2 linked regions of the Telluria mixta genome follow. The protein of the gene in region 1 binds, or shares a complex with, the protein of each later gene. Links are inferred from orthologs where the notes say so. Each region holds a gene or a part of one and is shown on either strand. Other genes may lie near its edges.

The links. Proteins that work in one complex are often made in the same cells at the same time.
Region 2: the proteins of metK (region 1) and groL are in contact, whole or in part, in a cryo-EM structure (PDB 8P4O), measured with the Escherichia coli proteins. The link is inferred for Telluria mixta from one-to-one orthologs.

Annotation. Positions count from the first base shown.
Region 1 is NZ_CP119520.1:1,767,843-1,770,925, forward strand. What follows is about bases 176-3,001. They hold metK (methionine adenosyltransferase), read right to left. Parts: upstream 2,261-3,001; coding sequence 1,091-2,260; downstream 176-1,090. Other genes in these bases: ahcY (adenosylhomocysteinase), read right to left, coding at 176-921; P0M04_RS07785 (lysophospholipid acyltransferase family protein), read left to right, coding at 2,440-3,001. In the rest of the region: more of ahcY, read right to left, coding at 1-175; more of P0M04_RS07785, read left to right, coding at 3,002-3,083. UniProt on the Escherichia coli protein: Catalyzes the formation of S-adenosylmethionine (AdoMet) from methionine and ATP.
Region 2 is NZ_CP119520.1:3,189,435-3,192,668, forward strand. The notes cover bases 190-3,166. They hold groL (chaperonin GroEL), read right to left. Parts: upstream 2,512-3,166; coding sequence 868-2,511; downstream 190-867. Other genes in these bases: P0M04_RS14160 (serine hydrolase), read left to right, coding at 190-322; P0M04_RS14165 (hypothetical protein), read right to left, coding at 312-734; groES (co-chaperone GroES), read right to left, coding at 2,550-2,840. In the rest of the region: more of P0M04_RS14160, read left to right, coding at 1-189; P0M04_RS14180 (DUF4403 family protein), read left to right, coding at 3,204-3,234.

The DNA of each region.
Region 1 (3,083 bases):
GGCAGCCATGTCCATCGTCACGACGCGGTAGCCTTCCATCGCGGCCTGCAGTGCGCAGATCGGGTCGATCTCGGTGACCCACACCTGGGCCGACAACGCGCGCATGGCCTGCGCCGAGCCCTTGCCGACGTCACCGTAGCCTGCGATGACAGCGATCTTACCGGCGATCATCACGTCCGTCGCACGCTTGATGCCGTCGACGAGCGATTCGCGGCAGCCGTACAGGTTGTCGAACTTCGATTTCGTCACGGAATCGTTGACGTTGATGGCCGGGAATGCCAGCTTGCCTTCCGCGTGCATCTGGTACAGGCGGTGCACGCCAGTGGTGGTTTCTTCGGTCACGCCCTGGATTTCCGGCAGGCGCTTCGAGTACCACTGCGGATCGACGGCCAGGCGGCCCTTGATCGCATTGAACAGGCAGATTTCTTCTTCCGAACCCGGCTTGTCCAGCACCGAGATGTCCTTCTCGGCGCGCACGCCCAGGTGCAGCAGCAGCGTGGCGTCGCCGCCGTCGTCCAGGATCATGTTGGCGTGGTTGTCACCCGGCCATTCGAAGATGCGATGGGTGTATTCCCAGTATTCGTCCAGCGTCTCGCCCTTGACGGCGAACACGGGCGTACCGACCGATGCGATGGCAGCGGCAGCGTGGTCCTGCGTCGAGTAGATGTTGCACGAGGCCCAGCGCACTTGCGCGCCGAGGGCTTCCAGCGTACGGATCAGCACGGCGGTCTGGATGGTCATGTGCAGCGAACCGGCGATGCGCGCGCCTTTCAGGGGCTGGGCGGCCGCGTATTCGTCGCGGATGGCCATCAGGCCCGGCATTTCGGTTTCGGCGATGCGGATTTCCTTCTCGCCCCACGAGGCGAGGCCGATGTCGGCAACGAGGTAGTCCTGGGTGGTGTCTTTGAGTACGGCGCTCATCACGCCCTCCTTTCAAGTTAAGAAAAAAGTAACGTGAGCGCGGTGTTGATGATCCGAGCCTGGCGAGATGGGGAATCTCGTCGCAACGCTCCTCGGAACTGGTAAGTGTAGCACGGTGAGCACCTTTGTGCTCACCGGCTGCAGGCGTTTTACAACGCCCGTGGGGGTGTTACGCGAGACCGGCTTCGGCGCGCAGCAGCGCGGCCTTGTCGGTGCGCTCCCACGTGAATTCCGGCTCTTCGCGGCCGAAGTGACCGTAGGCGGCCGACTTGGCGTAGATCGGACGCAGCAGGTCGAGCATCTGCACGATGCCTTTCGGGCGCAGGTCGAAGTGTTCCATCACCAGTTCGGCGATCTTCTCGTCCGAAATGACGCCCGTGCCTTCGGTGTAGACCGTGATGTTGATCGGACGGGCCACGCCGATCGCGTAGCTGACCTGCACCTGGCACTGACGCGCCAGGCCGGCGGCCACGACGTTCTTGGCGACGTAGCGGGCAGCGTAGGCGGCCGAGCGGTCGACCTTCGACGGGTCCTTGCCGGAGAATGCGCCGCCGCCGTGCGGTGCGGCACCGCCGTAGGTGTCGACGATGATCTTGCGGCCGGTCAGGCCGCAGTCGCCCTGCGGGCCGCCGATGACGAAGCGGCCGGTCGGGTTGACCAGGTAGCGGGTGTCCTGCAGCCACTCGCGCGGCAGCACCGGCTTGATGATCTCTTCGATCACCGCTTCCTCGATCTGGCTGTGGCTCACTTCCGGCGCGTGCTGGGTCGACAGCACGACGGTGTTCACGGACACCGGACGGCCGTTGACGTAGCGCAGCGTGACCTGGGACTTGGCGTCCGGACGCAGCCACGGCAGGCGGCCGTCCTTGCGCAGCTGCGACTGGCGCTCGACGAGGCGGTGCGCATAATAAATAGCGGCCGGCATCAGTTCCGGCGTCTCATCGCACGCGTAACCGAACATCAGGCCCTGGTCGCCGGCGCCCTGGTCGAGGTCGAGGCCAGCACCTTCGTCCACGCCCTGGGCGATGTCCGGCGACTGCTTGTCATAGGCGACGAGCACGGCGCAACCTTTATAGTCGATGCCGTAGTCGGTGTTGTCGTAACCGATGCGCTTGATGGTATTGCGTGCAACTTGAATATAATCGACGTTTGCGTGCGTCGTGATCTCTCCGGCCAGGACGACCAGACCCGTGTTGCACAGGGTCTCGGCAGCCACGCGCGCGCGCGGATCCTGTTCGAGGATGGCGTCGAGGATGGCGTCGGAAATCTGGTCGGCGACCTTGTCCGGATGGCCTTCCGAGACGGACTCGGAAGTGAAGAGGTAGTCGTTGGAAGACATTAAGGCTCCTGATACTGTTATGAAAATTGCCGCAGCACCAAGGCCTGCGACGCTTTAGCGAGATTTATATTCCGCTTCGCAAGTTGTCATTAACTCCGCGGATGCTACAAAGTGGTATTTTACGCTCCTCCAAAAATTCTGGCACAGCAACTCGTCGGTTCTCTACCCTAAATCAATAAATGCTTGTCCTTTTGTTTCGGATCCTGTCGTTTTTGCCGTTGCGCGTCCTGCATGCGCTCGGCGCCGCGCTCGGCTGGATCGTCTATCTGCTCTCGCCGTCGCACCGCCGGCGCCTGCGCGAGAACCTCGAACAGGCCGGCTACGGCGGCCATCTGCGCGCCGCGATCGCCGAGTCCGGCAAGGCCATCGCCGAGCTGCCGTTCGTCTGGTGCGCGCCGCAGGAGCGCGTCACCCGGCACGTCACCATGGAAAACTGGGAACTGGTCCAGCGCCAGCTCGACGCCGGCCGCGGCATCGTCTTCCTCACGCCGCACCTGGGCTGCTTCGAACTGACCGCCCAGCAAGTCTCGCTGCGCGTCGAACTGACGGTCATGTACCGCCCGCCGCGCCAGAGCGCCCTGAAACCGCTCGTCGAGGGTGCCCGCGAGCGCCAGCACATGCACCTGGCGCCCGCCAACCTGGCCGGAGTGCGCATGCTCGTCAAGGCGCTGCGGGGCGGCCAGCCGGTCGGCGTGCTGCCGGACCAGGTTCCGCAGGAAGGAGAAGGCGTGTGGGCGCCATTCTTCGGCCGCGACGCCTATACGATGACCCTGCCCGCCAAGCTGGCCCAGCTGGGCAAGGCCGATATCCTGACCGTGTACGC
Region 2 (3,234 bases), 1.4 Mb from region 1 along the record:
TGGCTGGGAAGACTGGCGACCCATCGAGCGCGCGGCCGTCCCCGGCAACACGGCGCTGTTCGACCGCTACACGGGCAGCTATGCGGTGTCGAACGTGGTCCTGCGCGTGGAACGTCGCGGCGATGTACTGACCCTGGCCGGTCCGCCGCTCGGCCCGGAACCGGTCGAGCTGATCCCGGCCGGCGACGCCGATTTCTTCGTGCGCGAAAAGGACGCGACCTTGCACTTCGACACGGAGGCCGACGGTAACGTCAATACGCTCACGTTCGTCGACGGCCGGCCGCGCCCGGGCCGGCGCATCGAGCCGGCCGTCAGCCGCTGACCCGCAGCCCGTGCTCGTCGCACCAACGACGCAGCGCCGCCTGCGTTTCCTCGGTGCGGAAGCGCTGCCACGATTCGGTGGCGCCGCGCTCGTCGAGCAGGCGCTCGAAGCCGTCGATGTCTTCGGCGCGGACGAGGTCGCGGATCGCCGCCTGGTCGCCCGCGAGGTGCGCGGCGGCGAAGCGGAACACGAGCTGGTCGCCGATGCCGAGCGTGCTCGCGGGCGGCACGGCCACGTAGTCGCCGTCGCCGTCGCCCGGGTCGGCCGGCATTGGCGCTTCCTCGTCCATGTAGTCGTCGTTGAGCACATGGATCATGCCCGTCGCGCGCGCGACGAGGGCCGTGGCGCGGCCTTCGCCATCGTCGACGACGAGGGCCGCGTGTTCAAGTTCGTCCAGGTTCACTGCCGCCATGGTGCCTCCGCTTGAAGTCGATGCCGCCAGTATGCAGCGGCTGCGGTTCCAGGCTCGCACGGTTCGGCCGGACAAAAGAAAAAGCCCGCAGGGCGCGAACCCTGCGGGCTTCCGGTACGACGGGGTACGGCTATTACATCATGCCGTCCATGCCCATGCCGCCCATGCCGCCCATGCCATGGCCGCCGGCTGCCGGCTTGTCTTCGACGATCTCGGAGACCATGCAGTCGGTGGTCAGCATCAGGCCGGCGATCGACGCTGCGTTCTGCAGAGCCGAGCGGGTGACCTTGGCCGGATCCAGCACGCCTTGTTCGACCATGTCGCCATAGGTGCCGTTCGACGCGTTGTAGCCGTAGTTGCCCTGGCCGTTGATGACGGCGGCGACGACGACCGACGGCTCTTCACCGGCGTTCTGGACGATCATGCGCAGCGGCTCTTCCATGGCGCGCAGGACGATCTTGATACCGGCGTCCTGGTCAGGGTTGTCACCCTTGATGTTCAGCGCGGCACGGGCACGCAGCAGGGCCACGCCGCCGCCCGGAACGATGCCTTCTTCGACGGCAGCGCGGGTGGCGTGCAGCGCGTCTTCCACGCGTGCTTTCTTCTCTTTCATTTCGACTTCGGTTGCGGCACCGACGCGGATCACGGCAACACCGCCGGCCAGCTTGGCCACGCGCTCCTGCAGCTTCTCACGGTCGTAGTCCGAGGTCGCTTCTTCGATCTGGATGCGGATCTGCTTGACGCGCGCTTCGATCGCTTCGGCGGCACCGGCGCCATCGATGATGATGGTGTTTTCCTTGCCGACTTCGATACGCTTGGCCTGGCCCAGTTCGTTCAGCGTGACCTTTTCCAGGGTCAGGCCGACTTCTTCCGCGATCACCTGGCCACCGGTCAGGATGGCGATGTCTTCCAGCATGGCCTTGCGACGGTCGCCGAAGCCCGGTGCTTTCACTGCAACGGTCTTCAGGATGCCGCGGATGTTGTTGACGACCAGGGTCGCCAGCGCTTCGCCTTCGATGTCTTCGGCGACGATGACCAGCGGACGGCCAGCCTTGGCGACTTGTTCCAGCACCGGCAGCAGGTCACGGATGTTCGAGATCTTCTTGTCGCACAGCAGGACGAACGGGCTCTCGTGAACGGCAACCTGCTTGTCCGGGTTGTTGATGAAGTACGGCGACAGGTAGCCGCGGTCGAATTGCATACCTTCGACGATGTCCAGCTCGTCGTTCAGCGACTTGCCGTCTTCGACGGTGATGACGCCTTCCTTGCCGACTTTTTCCATCGCTTCAGCGATGCGCTCGCCGACGGACGAATCCGAGTTGGCCGAGATGGTACCGACTTGTGCGATCTCTTTCGAGGTCGTGGTCGGCTTGGCGATCTTCTTCAGTTCTTCGACGGTGGCGGCGACGGCCTTGTCGATGCCGCGCTTCAGGTCCATCGGGTTCATGCCGGCGGCAACGAACTTCATGCCTTCGCGGACGATGGCTTGTGCCAGCACGGTCGCGGTGGTGGTGCCGTCACCGGCGTTGTCGCTGGTCTTCGACGCGACTTCTTTCACCATCTGCGCGCCCATGTTCATGAGCTTGTCTTTCAGTTCGATCTCTTTGGCGACCGAGACACCGTCCTTGGTGACGGTCGGGGCGCCGAACGAACGTTCCAGCACGACGTTGCGGCCTTTCGGGCCCAGGGTGACCTTGACTGCGTTGGCCAGGATATTGACACCCTCGACCATCTTGGCGCGTGCTACGTCGCCGAACACTACATCTTTAGCTGCCATATTTGATTCTCCGATTTTTCAGGAAGTTATTGGACGAATTACTGGGCCACGACGGCCATGATGTCTTCTTCGCGCATGACCAGCAGCTCTTCGCCGTTGACCTTGACGGCCTGGCCCGAGTACTTGCCGAACAGGACGCGGTCGCCGACTTTCACTTCCAGCGGACGAACGTTGCCGTTCTCCTGCACTTTGCCGTTGCCGACGGCCAGCACTTCACCTTGGTCCGGCTTCTCGGCCGCCGCATCGGGGATGATCAGGCCGGATGCGGTCTTGGTTTCCTGGTCGAGACGCTTCACGATCACGCGATCGTGCAATGGGCGAAGGTTCATGCAAAACTCCTTTTAGTTGGTTTGACGAGCTATCCAGGGTCCGCAGCCGGCCATCCTGGGATCGACCGGCTGCGGGGTAGAAAGGTTTGTTAGCACTCTCTACTAACGAGTGCTAATTATAGGGACGATAATTTGGCATTTCAAGCCACAGTGTTCGGGTTTTAACCGACTTTTTTGCGGTTTCGCAACCGATTCGGACGGGGAGGGACAATGCGGAGGGCGCGCCGCCGGGTGCGAGACCGGGCGGCGGTTGATGAACGCATAAGCATGTGAGGGTAACATCTATCGTCCATCACAGGGCGCACGTTCGCACAAGAGCGCGCGCCTGTTGACGAAAAATTCAAGACGATCCTATAGTTACGGATGATTTCCGAATTCCAAGACCTCTCCGATA